Regions from separate parts of the Kluyvera sichuanensis genome, predicted to be linked through region 1. Evidence: predicted binding sites of a transcription regulator. Region 1 holds the regulator's gene; the other holds the start of a gene.
The links. The regulator PurR, encoded in region 1, represses purine synthesis genes. The targets are predictions, from matches to a motif close to CANGCAAACGTTTGCNTG.
Positions count from the first base shown of each region.

Region 2: carA (glutamine-hydrolyzing carbamoyl-phosphate synthase small subunit) is a predicted target of PurR. The motif match lies at 5,577-5,594, and genes of this name have one in related genera.

Region 1 covers NZ_CP162271.1:1,019,073-1,026,994, forward strand. The annotation lists gene AB2B48_RS05080 (OFA family MFS transporter) at 1-88, opposite strand, end outside; gene AB2B48_RS05085 (PadR family transcriptional regulator) at 295-843, shown strand; gene cfa (cyclopropane fatty acyl phospholipid synthase) at 880-2,028, opposite strand; gene punC (purine nucleoside transporter PunC) at 2,326-3,519, opposite strand; gene punR (DNA-binding transcriptional activator PunR) at 3,633-4,544, shown strand; gene purR (HTH-type transcriptional repressor PurR) at 4,563-5,588, opposite strand; gene AB2B48_RS05110 (YnhF family membrane protein) at 5,883-5,972, shown strand; gene AB2B48_RS05115 (MFS transporter) at 6,133-7,299, shown strand; gene sodB (superoxide dismutase [Fe]) at 7,380-7,922, opposite strand, start outside.
Region 2 covers NZ_CP162271.1:4,494,768-4,502,689, reverse strand. The annotation lists gene AB2B48_RS21485 (ROK family protein) at 1-871, opposite strand, end outside; gene carB (carbamoyl-phosphate synthase large subunit) at 1,094-4,318, opposite strand; gene carA (glutamine-hydrolyzing carbamoyl-phosphate synthase small subunit) at 4,337-5,485, opposite strand; gene dapB (4-hydroxy-tetrahydrodipicolinate reductase) at 5,942-6,763, opposite strand; gene AB2B48_RS21465 (alanyl-tRNA editing protein) at 7,033-7,665, opposite strand; gene AB2B48_RS21460 (LysR family transcriptional regulator) at 7,758-7,922, shown strand, end outside.

The DNA of each region.
Region 1 (7,922 bases):
AAATGCTCCAGGCGTACATCGACCCGACGCAGAGGTTGATAAAGCAGCTGGCGGTGAGGATCCACCACCGTTTCCTTGAGTAATCCATTTTTCATCCTTAACCGTAATTTTGGTGTTCATTAACTAAATCAATATTTTATTAACAAGCTGACACGTTAAAGCAAACTGCTAACGACGCTAATCCACACTGATAAACATGTCAATGTTTACATGTTTGTTTTGACATGTTGATCAAAGCGGATATGACGGCGCGGCGTGGTATACTCAGCGGGGAAAAACATCAGGTAGGGCACAATGAAAGTTTTAACCTATGCCATTCTTGGCTTGTTAAACCGGACGGCGATGACCGGATATGACATCAGCAAAGCGTTTAACCATGAGTTAGCCAAATTCTGGCATGCCAAACACAGCCAGATTTATGGCGAGCTGAAGAGCATGTTTAACGAGGGGCTGGTGACTTACGATATTGAGATCAGCGGCGATATTCTGGAGAAGAAGAAGTACAGCATCACCGAGGCCGGGCATCAGGCGCTGATGCAGTGGCTGCATAAAGATGAGCCAATTGAGAAAACGGCAAAGGACGTGTTTCGGGTGCGGATGTACTTTTCCAGTTATCTGGATCTCACTACCCGTATCCATCTGCTGGAAAATCAGCGGATGCAGCACCTGGAGCGGCTTCACGTGCTGCAAAAAACCATGGAACAGTATCCGCAGGTGCCGCCGCTGGATAGCGATCGTTTTGGCGATTTTATCGTGTTGGAAGGGGCGATTGAACGTCAGGAAGGGATGCTGCGCTGGATAGACCGCTGCATTGGCTATTGCCGAAGCGGCGAAAGGGGATAAAAGCGTCTGCGCCAGTGCGGCGCAGACGTGAAGTGACTAGCGGGCGACGCGCAAACCGCTCTCGACGCCGCGGGAGAACATCACCTGCCAGAGCTGAATATCTCGCGCGCGGAAAGCACCCGCGCAGGCATTGAGATAGTAGCTAAACATGCGTTTGAATCGTTCAGAATAGTTGTCCGCGATTTCCGGCCAGCAGCCGAGGAAGCGTTCATGCCATGCCATCAACGTCGTATCGTAGTCAGCGCCAAAGTTGTGCCAGTCTTCCATCACAAAGTGAGGTTCGCTGGCGTGCGCAATCTGGCGTACTGAGGGTAAACAGCCATTCGGAAAGATGTATTTGTTGATCCAGGGATCGACATTATTGTCTGTTTTCTTCGAGCCGATAGTGTGCAGTAAAAACAGTCCGTCGGGTTTCAGATTTTTGTCGACGACGGAAAAATAGGTGTCATAGTTTTTCGGACCAACGTGCTCGAACATCCCGACGGAAACAATACGGTCAAACTGGTCGTTAAGGTCGCGGTAATCTTGCAGCAGGATCTCGACGTCCAGCCCCTCGCAGCGGGCCTGGGCCATTTTCTGCTGTTCCGCTGAAATGGTCACGCCCTTGACGGTGACGTCGTAGTTTCTGGCCATAAACGCTGCCAGACCGCCCCAGCCGCAGCCGATGTCCAGCACGCGCATTCCGGGTTTTAGCTGCAGTTTTTGGCAGATGAGATCGAGCTTAGCCTGCTGCGCCTCTTCCAGCGTCTGGGCATCTTTCCAGTAACCGCAGGAGTATTGCATATAGGGGTCGAGCATGCGGCTGAAGAGATCGTTGCCCAGGTCGTAATGTTCTTTACCGACCTGCCAGGCACGACGACGGCTTTGCAGATTAAACAGACGCGCGCCGGCAATGCGAAGCGTGTCTTTAATATGGTGAGGGAGTTGCGTTTCTAATCCGGCGCGCAGCACCTTGTCGAAGAAGATATCCAGACGATCGCATTCCCACCAACCGTCCATATAACTTTCGCCAAGACCCAGCGAACCTTCTTGTAACACACGTTTAAACAACCGAGGATTTCTGACTTGTATATCGCAGGGAGCATTGCCGTTTACTTCAATGCCTGCGCGGCCTAGCAGCTCGCTGACAATACGATACCAGTCGTCATCCGGTACACTAACTTCTTCTATACACGATGAGCTCATAGCTTCTCCATCCCGACCTGATGATCAGAACCTTAAAACAGCGTAGACGCTTTTTTTGGGTTTGTGAGAAATCTCACGAAATTCGTGAGCCTGCTATCCGACGTAGCACAGAGGAAGGGAAGAATCCCTTGCCGAAAGCCAATCCATGGTTCAACGGGAAGCTATCCTGCTCCCGCTTAATAAGTTCAATCTATATTATTTATGTGATGCGGATCCAGTATAGGACGCTAAGTTTGTTGATTCAACTAAAAATCTTAGCGCCCTAATCATTTCCTGGGATATTGATATGAGTGATGTTTAGGCGTGAGAAGTGGCGTGTTCTATTTCACGTTCAGCGCGACGAGCGGCGAGTTGCATCCAGTAGCCGACGCCTGCGAGCAGCACGGTCACCAGCATCACGCTGGTGGTGGTCAGCAGCGGCGTGGCAATCAATGTGGATACCGCAAGGCTTGCCAGGAAACAGAGCCCTAACTGCAGCGTGTTTTGTAATGCCGCAGCACGGCCTGTTGCCTGTGGGAATGGCTTCAGCGCCTGAGCGACGACGATCGGATAAATCGCGCCGTTGGCAATGGCCATCACGCAGAACGGAATCAGCAGGGCGGTCAACGAGGCGTTTTCTGCCAGACCCACGGCCCAGGTACCCACCACGCTCAGCGCGTAGATAACCAGCAGCCACGGCAGCATCTGGGCACCACGCCATTTTTGCAGCGCGGCGCGACAGCCGTAGCCGCCAATCAGGAAGGCGATGGTTTGCGGCACATAGCTCAGACCAATTACCGTTGGGCTGTAGCCCATCTCATGCAGGATAAACGGTGAACCGGTCAACCAGGCGAAAAAGCTCGCCGAGCAGGCGGCGTAAATCAGCACGTTGCCGCGATAGTCTTTACTGCGCAGCAGGCGCATAAAGGTCAGCTTTTCTTCGCTAGTGGCATTTTTTTTGTGCGCAGGCTTGAGGCGGAACGCCGGGAGCATCAGCACCAGGGTGATAATAAACAGCGTGGCGAAGATGGCCTGCCAGTCAAAGTGCGCCAGCAGCCAGCTACCCAGCAGCGGGGCGAGCGCCGGAGAGAGCCCAACCAGCGGCATGATAGTGGCAAAAATGCGGTTGGTGCGCTGAGCTGGATAGTAGTCGGTGACCATTGCCTGCCAGGTCACCGCCGCAGCGCAAACGCCGACGGCCTGCACAAAACGCAGGACCAGCAGCGTGGTGCCATCGCGCACCCACAGCATGCCAATGCAGCCAATAGCGAAAATGGTTAACCCGGACAGCAGAATCGGTTTGCGCCCGTAGCGGTCTGACAGCGGCCCCCAGAGGAGTTGCGCGACGGCAAAACCGGCCAGAAACAGGCTAAGACTCGCGCTGACGGCTGATGCCGGCGTTTGCAGGTCTTCCTGAATGGCGGCAAAGGCAGGGAGATACATATCGGTAGCCAGAAAGCCCAATACGCTCAGCCCCGCGAGCCAGACTAAAAATCCTTTCCCAGGTTGCATTAATTTCGCCCTTTTTATCATGAATAAACGATGCCGCTGAGTGTAGAGAGTGCATAACGGCTTGTGAAACGCTAATATTTGCGTCATGCATTCAAAAATTTTGCAGGCAGAAAATGTGGTCTGAATATTCACTGGAAGTGGTTGATGCGGTGGCGCGCAACGGTAGCTTTAGCGCCGCGGCTCAGGAACTGCACCGCGTGCCTTCTGCGGTCAGCTATACGGTACGCCAGCTGGAAGAGTGGCTGGCAGTTCCCCTGTTCGAACGGCGCCATCGCGACGTTGAGCTTACTCCCGCTGGCGCATGGTTTTTGAAGGAGGGGCGCTCTGTTATCAAAAAAATGCAGATCACTCGCCAACAGTGCCAGCAAATTGCTAACGGCTGGCGAGGGCAGTTGGCGATTGCCGTCGATAATATCGTGAAACCGCAGCGAACCCGGCAGTTGATTGTCGATTTCTATCGCCACTTTAGCGACGTGGAACTGATTGTTTATCAGGAAGTGTTTAATGGCGTCTGGGATGCGCTGGCCGATGGTCGCGTGGAGCTGGCGATTGGTGCCACTCAGGCGATTCCGGTTGGTGGCCGTTTCGCGTTTCGTGATATGGGGATGCTCAACTGGCACTGCGTAGTGGCGAGTACCCATCCGCTGGCGCAGATGGAAGGCCCGCTCAGTGATGATGTGTTGCGCAACTGGCCGTCACTGGTGCGCGAAGATACTTCGCGATCGCTGCCAAAGCGAACAACCTGGCTGCTCGATAACCAGAAGCGCGTGGTGGTGCCGGACTGGGCCTCATCGGAAACCTGTATCTCGGCGGGGCTTTGCGCGGCGATGGTGCCGGGGCATCTGGCGCAACCGTGGTTGGAAAGCGGGGCATGGGTGGCGCTACAGCTTGAAAACCCGTTCCCGGATGCCGCCTGTTGCCTGACCTGGCAGCAAAGCGAAGCGTCGCCGGCTTTAAGCTGGCTGCTGGAATATCTGGGGGATAGCGAGACGCTAAATGAAGAGTGGCTGCGGACACCCGAGTAGGGTGTCCGTGGGTAATGCTTAGCGGCGGTAGTCGCGGAACGGGCCGTCGGCCACGGAGCGACGTTCGATAAGACGCGGATGCACTTCAATCGACTGCGAGGTCTCGCGTTTGCTGACGATACGGTCCATCAGCATGTTAAACGCCGTCTCACCAAGCGAATCTTTCGGCTGGTGAATGGTCGTCAACGCCGGGGTGAAGAAACGCGAGTTGCGCACGTTATCATAACCGATCAGCGAAATGTCCTGCGGCACGCGCAGACCCATTTCATCTGCGGCGCACAGTGCGCCCATCGCCATGATGTCACCACCGCAGAAGATAGCAGTAGGGCGCGGCTGCTGCGACAGGATCTGCTGCATTGCGCGATAACCAGATTCGGGCTCGAAGTCACCCTGCACAATCCAGTTCTTCGGTACGTTGATCTGCGCTTCTTCCATCGCTTTCATAAAGCCGGCCAGACGGCCCGCGCCGGTGTTGCGCTCCAGTGGACCTGGGATCACACCGATATCGCGATGACCACGCTCAACCAGGTAACGACCGGCGGTATAGCCGCCTTCAAAGGCGTTATCGATGACCGAGTCGGTGAAGTCTGCTTTAGCCTCGCCCCAGTCCATCACCACCATCGGAATGTGACGGTACTCTTCGAGCATCGTCAGTAGGGATTCCGGATACTCGGAGCACATGACCAGCAGGCCATCCACGCGCTTTTGCGCCATCATCGACAGGTAGGCGCGCTGTTTTTCCAGGTTATTCCAGGCGTTGCCCAGAATCAGGGTATAACCTTTCTCAAAGCAGTTTTTCTCAACGGCTTCGATAATTTCGGCAAAGTAGGCCGCTTCGCTGCTGGTTGCCAGCAAACCAATCGATTTGGTGTGGTTCACCTTCAGGCTGCGGGCAACGGCGCTCGGAGAGTAGTGCAACTCTTTGATCGCCGCCCAAACGGCTTCACGCGTCTCCTCGGCGACAAAACGCGTTTTGTTAATTACATGTGATACGGTTGTAGTGGAAACGTTTGCGCGCTTCGCTACATCTTTAATAGTTGCCATTCCATCTCACTCCAGACCCTGGCCTGCCCCTGATAAAATCGAAAGGAAAACGTTTGCCTTCACACACCCTGACGCAATTTTGTGGATTGCGATTCGCCGGGAAAACGATACAGGACGACAGGAGGGGGTCAATGGCCGGTACGCTTATAAATAAGCGTCGAATTTTGACTTATCCTGACGCAAAGTGGAAGAGTAAAAACCAACATCCTGCTAAATCTGTGAAGATTTTTGCGCAATACTGTGCAAAAATGAGTTAGCTCAGTTTTGCTGTAGCGATAAAAAGGAGAAAAGTTGATGAGTACCGAACTTAAGATGTCACTCACCACCACCGTCATTACCCTTGCGCTGATCGTTGCCGCAAGTTTGACTGCTGTACTGCATTAATTCCTCTGCGAGGGGGCGCCCGCTCCCTCCTGTCTGATTGTTACCCGTTTAGCAATAATCTTTTGCTGTTTTGTACACTTCTGTTTTTATGTGATTGATGTCATGCTTTTGCCCATTATCGACATGCCGCGTCTGTTGTGCGGCCAACCGGAGCATTTGCATGAAAATTAACTTTCCCTTACTGGCGTTAGCCATCGGGGCCTTTGGCATCGGGACTACCGAATTCTCGCCAATGGGGCTCCTGCCGGTGATCGCAAAAGGCGTGGACGTCTCCATTCCCGCAGCCGGGATGCTGATCAGCGCCTATGCCGTAGGGGTGATGGTTGGTGCGCCGCTGATGACGCTGCTGCTTTCACATCGTGCCCGCCGTAACGCCCTGATCTTCCTGATGGCGATTTTTACCCTCGGTAACGTATTGTCGGCGATGGCGCCGGACTACACCACGCTGATGCTGTCGCGGATTATTACCAGCCTTAACCACGGCGCGTTCTTCGGCCTGGGTTCCGTTGTCGCCGCCAGCGTGGTGCCGAAGCATAAGCAGGCCAGCGCCGTGGCGACCATGTTTATGGGGTTGACGATTGCCAATATCGGCGGGGTGCCGGCGGCAACCTGGCTTGGTGAAACCATCGGCTGGCGGATGTCGTTCCTGGCAACGGCAGGCCTTGGCATTATTGCCATCCTGGGGCTGTGGTTCTCTCTGCCGAAGGGCGGGGCGGGTGAAAAACCGGACGTGAAGCGCGAACTGTCGGTGCTGGTGCGTCCGCAGGTGCTGTCGGCGCTGCTGACCACCGTACTGGGTGCGGGAGCGATGTTTACGCTCTATACCTATATTTCACCGGTGCTGCGGATGATAACTCACGCCACGCCAGCGTTTATTACGCTGATGCTGGTGTTGATTGGCGTCGGCTTCTCAATCGGTAACTACCTCGGCGGCAAATTCGCAGACCGTTCGGTGAGCGGAACGCTGAAGGGCTTCCTGCTGCTGCTGATGGCAATCATGCTGGCGATTCCGTTCCTTGCGCAAACGCAGGTAGGCGCGGCCTTCAGTATGGTGGTGTGGGGGGCTGCAACCTTCGCGGTGGTGCCACCGCTGCAAATGCGCGTGATGCGCGTGGCGCACGAAGCACCGGGTCTTTCTTCCTCGGTGAATATCGGGGCGTTCAATCTGGGTAACGCACTGGGTGCGGTCGCGGGCGGAGCAGTGATCTCCGGTGGTCTGGGTTACAGCTTTGTACCGGTGATGGGGGCGATTGTTGCCGCGCTGGCGCTGCTGGTGGTATTCCTGAGCGGTCGTTCACGCGGTGAAGAGGCGCTGGCCAGCCAATAAAAACAAAAACGCAGAAGGGAAACCTTCTGCGTGATACGAGATAACCCGGCGGAGCGTGGCGATGCCGGGTTATTTTTTGCTTACGCTGCCAGATTCTCAGCCACAAACGCCCAGTTCACCAGAGCCCAGAAGTGCTCCAGATAGTTTGGACGCGCATTGCGGTAGTCGATGTAGTAAGCGTGTTCCCACACGTCAACGGTCAGCAGTGGCTTCGCGTCGGTGGTCAGCGGGGTTGCCGCGTTAGACGTTGAAACGATAGCCAGGGAACCATCCGCCTTCTTCACAAGCCAGGTCCAGCCCGCACCGAAGTTTTTCACTGCGGCATCGGTGAACTGTGCTTTGAATTCAGCGAAGGAACCAAAGGATTTAGCGATCGCATCAGCGACGGCACCGGTTGGTTCGCCACCGGCATTAGGTGCCAGGCAGTTCCAGTAGAAGGTGTGGTTCCAGACCTGCGCTGCGTTGTTGAACACGCCGCCTTCAGAGGTACGGACGATCTCTTCCAGCGTTTTGCCTTCAAACGCCGTACCTTTGATCAGGTTGTTCAGGTTAGTGACATAGGTCTGGTGGTGTTTGCCGTAATGATACTCCAGGGTTTCCACGGAAATGTGTGGAACAAGAGC
Region 2 (7,922 bases), 1.6 Mb from region 1:
CGTGTTGCTGTGTAAAGCTCACCGCTGCGCCGATAAGATTGGCGTCGTTGCGGTACTGGCAGAGCAGCAGTTTCGGCATAAATTCCGCGAGATCTTTTTCCGCGACCAGATCGGTTAAGCGGGAGGCGATCCCGGCAAAAATAGCATCGCTGGCAGAGATCCCACCGCCGATCACCAGACAATCCGGATCGTAGCAGACCTGCAAATTGAGCAAGCCGACAGCCATCCAGTGGTAGAACTGCGCCACTTCCTGCTTCGCGACCTCATCGCCCTGCTCGGCCAGACGAAACACCTCGGCCCCGGAAATCGAATCCAGCTCAAGCGACATCCGCTGCGCGTAGCGCCGCGCCATCGCCACGGCGGTGCCCAGTTCGCTGAACGTCTGCCCGCCCTCCAGCGTCATCAGGCCAAACTCACCTGCATAACCGTGACTACCGCGACGCAGCACTTTATCTTCCAGGATAGCCCCGCCCACGCCTGAGCCGACGATCACAAACAGCACATGGTGGTCGTCGCGCCCTGCCCCGAGCGCGGCTTCGGCAATGCCCGCCGCGTTGGCGTCGTTCTCAATACTGACCGGCAGGCCAAACAGCGCCGTCAGCGCCTCAACAATCGGGAAGTGGTGGATATAAGGAATGGCGCTGAGGCCGCCAATCACGCCGCGCGCGGGGTCTACGCTGCCGGGAGCGCTGATGGCTACGCCCTGAATGTCATAGCGCTGCTGGTACTGACGGCAGATTTCCAGCAGCTGGGCCTGCATTTTCTCCCAGCTATCAGGCGTTTTTACTGCGGCCGTATCCGTTAAAGCGTCCTGATGCCAGACGCCGTATTTAATAGAACTCCCACCCCAATCAAATAACAAAATAGCCATATATATTCCGTAGTTATGAGTATTAACAGAAAGCAAGAGGGCTATTATGCCGGGAGGATAAGGACTTAAACTTGTGCGTTCTCTCAACATGAGAAATACCATCGTAACCCGTCCAGGCGAATCGGGTTAGCGTCGAGACGCTCCCGGCAGCGCTTCGCCTGGACGGGTTACAAAAACAAAAACGCCGGGCAGTTGCCCGGCGTTTTATTTTATCGCTCGCACTTATTTTTTAATCTGTGCGTGCATTTCCTGGACGGAAGTCACTTTGTCTTTGGCATCCGCATTCAGCGCCATCGCCGTCGCGAAACCGCCGTTCAGGGTGGTGTCGTAATGTACCTTGTACTGCAGCGCGCTGCGGCGAATCAGCTTGGAGTCTTCAATCGCCTGGCGACCTGCGGTGGTGTTGATGATGTAGGTGTATTCGCCATTCTTGATACGGTCCTGAATGTGCGGACGACCTTCGTGCACCTTGTTCACCAGACGCGGGTTGATACCGGCTTCGCCCAGCACAATCGCGGTACCGTGGGTCGCATCCAGCTCGAAGCCCTGTTTCAGCAGCTTAGCGGCCAGGTCAACCACGCGCTCTTTGTCGCCTTCGCGAACGGAGAGCAGCGCACGGCCCTGTTTCTTCATGGTGGAGTTGCTGCCCAGCTGTGCCTTAGCGAACGCTTCCGCGAAGGTGCGGCCCACGCCCATCACTTCCCCGGTAGAGCGCATTTCTGGCCCTAACAGTGGGTCAACGCCTGGGAATTTGTTGAACGGCAGCACCACTTCTTTCACCGAGTAGTACGGTGGAATGATCTCTTTGGTCACGCCTTGCTGCTTCAGGGTTTTCCCTGCCATCACGCGCGCCGCCACTTTCGCCAGCGGTACGCCGGTCGCCTTGGAGACGAACGGTACGGTACGCGCCGCACGTGGGTTAACTTCAATCAGGTAGACTTCGTTATCTTTCACCGCAAACTGCACGTTCATCAGGCCGCGTACCTGCAGTTCGAAGGCCAGCTTCTGCACCTGCTCACGCATCACATCCTGAATTTCCTGGCTCAGCGTATAGGCTGGCAGGGAGCACGCGGAGTCACCGGAGTGAACGCCCGCCTGCTCGATGTGCTCCATGATGCCGCCAATCAGCACCATTTCGCCGTCGCAGATAGCGTCGACATCGACTTCAATCGCGTCGTCGAGGAAGCGGTCCAGCAGCACTGGTGCGTCGTTGGATACGCTGACAGCGGTCTGGAAGTAACGTTTAAGGTCAACTTCGTCGTAAACGATTTCCATCGCACGGCCGCCGAGTACGTAGGATGGGCGCACCACCAGCGGGTAGCCAATCTCTTTCGCCTTCTCAACCGCTTGTTCAATCGCGGTCACGGTGGCGTTCGCCGGCTGCTTCAGCTTCAGACGGTCAACCGCATGCTGGAAGCGCTCGCGGTCTTCCGCACGGTCGATGGCATCCGGGCTGGTACCGATAACCGGTACGCCTGCGGCTTCCAGTTCACGCGCCAGCTTCAGCGGGGTCTGGCCGCCGTACTGCACGATAACGCCCTTCGGCTTCTCGATGCGCACGATTTCCAGCACGTCTTCCAGGGTGACCGGCTCGAAGTACAGGCGGTCGGAAGTGTCGTAGTCGGTAGAGACGGTTTCCGGGTTACAGTTGACCATGATGGTCTCGTAACCGTCTTCGCGCAGCGCCAGTGAGGCGTGTACGCAGCAGTAGTCGAATTCGATACCCTGACCGATACGGTTCGGGCCGCCGCCGAGGACCATGATTTTATCGCGGTCAACGGACGGGTTGGATTCGCACTCTTCTTCATAGGTGGAGTACATGTAAGCGGTGTCGGTGGCGAATTCCGCCGCGCAGGTATCCACACGCTTGTAGACCGGGTGCAGGTTATACTGGTCACGCAGCTTGCGGATTTCCGCTTCGCGTACGCCCGCCAGTTTTGCCAGACGCGCATCGGCAAAGCCTTTGCGTTTCAGGTGGAACAGGAAGTCAGCGTCGAGGCCGTTGATGCCCACTTCTGCCACTTTCTCTTCCAGACGCACCAGCTCTTCAATCTGCACCAGGAACCAGCGGTCGATGTTGGTCAGGTTGAACACGCCGTCGACGGAGAGGCCCGCGCGGAAAGCATCGGCGATGTACCAGATACGCTCAGCGCCCGCGTCTTTCAGTTCGCGGCGAATTTTGGTCAGCGCTTCAGGGTCGTCGAGGCTTACTTTCGGGTCGAAGCCGGTCGCGCCGACTTCCAGGCCGCGCAGCGCTTTCTGCAGGGATTCCTGCTGCGTGCGGCCAATCGCCATCACTTCACCGACAGATTTCATCTGCGTGGTCAGACGGTCGTTCGCGCCAACAAACTTCTCGAAGTTGAAGCGTGGAATCTTCGTCACAACGTAGTCGATGGACGGCTCGAAGGAAGCCGGAGTACGGCCGCCGGTGATGTCGTTCATCAGTTCGTCGAGGGTGTAACCTACCGCCAGCTTGGCCGCCACTTTCGCAATCGGGAAGCCGGTTGCTTTGGAAGCCAGCGCCGAGGAGCGGGATACGCGCGGGTTCATTTCGATAACAATCAGGCGACCGTCTTTCGGGTTCACCGAGAACTGGACGTTAGAACCACCGGTTTCGACGCCGATTTCACGCAGTACCGCCATCGAGGCGTTACGCATGATTTGGTATTCTTTGTCGGTCAGGGTCTGCGCTGGCGCCACTGTGATGGAGTCACCGGTGTGGATGCCCATCGCATCGAAGTTTTCGATAGAGCAGACGATGATGCAGTTGTCGTTCTTATCACGCACCACTTCCATCTCGTACTCTTTCCAGCCGATCAGTGATTCATCAATCAGCAGCTCGTTGGTTGGCGAGAGATCCAGGCCGCGTTCGCAGATTTCTTCGAACTCTTCGCGGTTGTAAGCGATACCGCCACCGGTGCCGCCCATGGTGAAGCTTGGGCGGATGATGCATGGGAAGCCGACGTCAGCAGCAACTGCCAGGGCTTCTTCCATGGTGTGCGCGATACCGGAACGCGCGGTGTCGAGGCCGATTTTCTTCATCGCCACGTCGAAACGGCGGCGGTCTTCTGCTTTATCAATCGCGTCGGCGGTAGCGCCAATCATGGTCACGCCGAACTCTTCCAGCACGCCCTGACGCTCCAGCTCCAGCGCGCAGTTCAGCGCGGTCTGGCCGCCCATGGTCGGCAGAACCGCATCTGGACGCTCTTTTTCGATGATTTTGCGCACCACTTCCCAGTGAATCGGCTCGATGTAGGTCGCATCGGCCATTTCCGGGTCGGTCATGATGGTCGCTGGGTTGGAGTTCACCAGAATGACGCGGTAGCCCTCTTCGCGCAGCGCTTTACACGCCTGGGCACCGGAGTAGTCAAACTCACACGCCTGACCGATAACAATCGGGCCCGCGCCCAGAATCAGGATACTTTTTATGTCTGTACGTTTTGGCATGGCTCTTATTACTCCTGATTATTTCGCGGACTGACGGTATTGCTCAATAAGCTCGATAAAGTGGTCGAACAGCGGTGCCGCATCGTGCGGGCCTGGGCTCGCCTCTGGGTGGCCCTGGAAGCTGAACGCCGGTTTATCGGTACGGTGAATCCCCTGCAGGGTACCGTCGAACAGAGATTTGTGGGTCACGCGCAGGTTAGCTGGCATCGACGCTTCATCCACCGCAAAACCGTGGTTCTGCGCGGTGATCATCACCACGTTCTTATCCATGTCTTTCACCGGGTGGTTACCACCGTGGTGACCAAACTTCATCTTGATGGTCTTCGCACCGCTCGCCAGCGCCAGCAGCTGATGGCCGAGGCAGATGCCAAATACCGGCACCTCGGTCTGGAGGAATTTTTCAATCGCGTCGATAGCGTAGTCGCACGGTGCCGGGTCGCCAGGGCCGTTAGACAGGAACACACCGTCTGGATTCATCGCCAGAACTTCTTCGGCGGAGGTTTTCGCTGGCACTACCGTCAGGCGGCAGCCGCGGTCAACCAGCATACGCAGAATATTGCGCTTCGCGCCAAAATCGTAGGCCACCACGTGGAACGGCAGCTCTTCTTCGGATTTCGCTTCCGGCAGGTCACCCGCCAGCGTCCAGCTACCCTGCGTCCAGCTGTAGGCTTCAGCCGTGGTCACTTCTTTTGCCAGGTCCATCCCATTTAAGCCCGGGAACGCTTTGGCTTTTTCTAAGGCCAGCGTAGCATCCAGATTATCGCCTGCGATGATGCAGCCGTTCTGAGCGCCCTTCTCGCGCAGCAGTCGCGTCAGCTTACGGGTATCGATATCGGCAATCGCCACGATGTTATGGCGCTTAAGGTAAGAAGAGAGATCTTCGGTGTTGCGGTAGTTGCTGGCAATCAGCGGCAGGTCGCGAATAACCAGACCCTGAGCGTGAACCTGAGAGGACTCTTCATCGGCGGCGTTGGTGCCGACATTACCAATATGGGGATAAGTAAGGGTGACGATTTGGCGAGAATAGGAAGGATCAGTGAGGATTTCTTGATAACCGGTCATTGAAGTATTGAAAACGACTTCCCCAACCGCCGAACCCGTTGCCCCTATGGCCCGACCGTAAAACTGGGTTCCGTCTTCCAGAACCAATAGCGCTGACTTAATCAAAACACCCTCCAGAGAATATTTACTCGCTTTATTTGCATATTAATTCATAACAATGGCACAAATCAATGCAAATTTGCTTACCGATGAATTTCTGGCAAACGGCGGCATTCTAGTGACAGCCTCGGCAAATGTCTACCTTAAAGGACAATTTTTATTATTATTTTGCGCCACTGATGTGGCAGCAAGGCGATAGCCATCAAAAAGATCAACTAACTCATTGTAGAAAACGCTTGCGGAGCAGGAAGAGTGTTAAATTTCACTGAGGGGAGTAAAAAAGTAGACCAGATGGTCAAAATTTACATTTAACCAACACATTTAAGCCGGATAATTTATGAAAATAATGCTTTCATAAAAAAAATCATAAAAAAAAGACAAAATAAAAGGGCAATAAAATATTGCCCTCTGTAATCAAGTAATTATGACTACAATAACCACATCACGATGGGTAATAAATACTTATAGTTCATTCAAATTCAGCACATCACGCATATCAAAAAGACCATTTTCCTTAGTCTTTAGCCACAATGCCGATCTCACCGCACCGTTAGCAAACGTCATGCGGCTGGAAGCCTTATGCGTGATCTCTACACGCTCGCCAATATCAGCAAACATCGCGGTGTGTTCACCGACAATGTCACCGGCGCGAACGGTGGCAAAACCAATGGTACCCGGCACGCGTTCGCCGGTATAACCTTCACGCGAGTAGACCGCGCAGTCCTTCAGATCTTTATCCAGCGCCCCGGCGATCGCCTCACCCATTGCCAGCGCCGTACCTGACGGTGCATCCACTTTGTGGCGGTGGTGCGCTTCAATAATTTCGATATCGGTATAGTCGCCCATGACCTTTGCCGCTTTCTCCAGCAGCTTGAGCATGACGTTAACACCAACGCTGAAGTTGGCCGCGAAAACGATCGCAATCTCTTCTGAAGCCTCGCGAATGGCCTGTTTACCGGCATCGTCAAAGCCGGTGGTGCCAATGACCATGCCTTTGCCGTGCTGGCGGCAAAACGCCAGATGCGCCAGCGTGCCTTCCGGGCGGGTAAAATCGATGAACACGTCAAAATCATCTTTTACCGTATCCAGGCTGCTCTGAACGGTGACGCCAGACTTGCCTGCGCCCGCCAGTTCACCGGCATCGCTGCCCAGTAAAGAAGAGCCTTCACGCTCCAGCGCTGCCCCTAATTGAACTCCTTCCATCGCCAGGGTTGCCTGGATTAACTGCCGTCCCATGCGGCCGCCAGCGCCAGCAATGGCGACGCGGATTTGTGCATCATGCATAGCTATTCTCTTTTGTTAAAATTGCGTAAATCGTTTTCAGAGTAACCAGCCCGCTGCAGGGTCGCCAGCCGAAAACGCCCATAATTAGAATTTAATGATAAACAGAGAGGAATATCAGTAAAAGACATGATTCATCCCGCAGGATGAATCATTGCCGCAGCAAGGGAAAGAAGTCAAACTCGCTCGGGATGGCGATTAGGGGTGGGAAAACAGCGGGAAAACCGAGCAGTGGCCAGCGAATCCGCGAAGATAATTTCGCGGCGTCGGTTTTACGCCTCGAGCGTGTAGTTGACGATCATCTGCCCTTTTTTCATCTTCACCTGGGTAATCGTCACCGGCCCAATCTCTGAAAGTTGGGCAACGTGCGTTCCTCCGCACGGGTAAGCCGGGAGATGGCCAAAACCCACCTGCCGCAGTCCGTCGGCGAATGTCACCTGTCGGGCGAGATTTTCCGCCTGCCAGGCGCTGATTTTCGTTAACAACGACGGCGCATCCGGCAACGTGGCGTTTTCCCCAGTGGCGAAAGTAATACGCCCCTCATGGGGCCAATGGTGCGCTTTTACCGGATGCCAGCCGTACTCTGTCCCCGCCAGACCAATCAGATGCCCCGCAGAATGCAGCCGAGCGTGCAGCTTGCGCTGCGCCGCATCCACACGCAGATTCACTGCCCCGGAGGATAACGGTTTTGCCATCATATGCAGCACGTCGTCACCGCGCGCAAGCACCGCTTCAACCGGTTCATTGTCAATCCAGCCCACATCCGCAGGCTGCCCGCCGCCCTGCGGGTGAAACAGGGTGCTATCCAGCACCACCGTATAGCGCCCATCCGGCTCAGGTGTACAGCTCAGTACGTTAGCCCGACCTTCAGTATCATCGCAGGTGTAATAAAGACGTTCAGTCATGATTGTTCTCCTCTTAATGAGAAGAGTATATTCACTTTATCTGCGGCGATAATCCTGCGCCCACTCAATGCATCTTTGCCTGGTACGCACAAATGAACCCTAACCTTCTGCCCGACCTTGCCACCTTTGTGTTGATTATTGACCAGGGCAGCTTTACCGCGGCGGCAAAAGCCGCTGGAGCCACGCCTTCCGCCATTAGCCGCAGCGTGTCGCGCCTGGAGCAGGCGCTCGGCAGCAAATTGCTACATCGCACCACC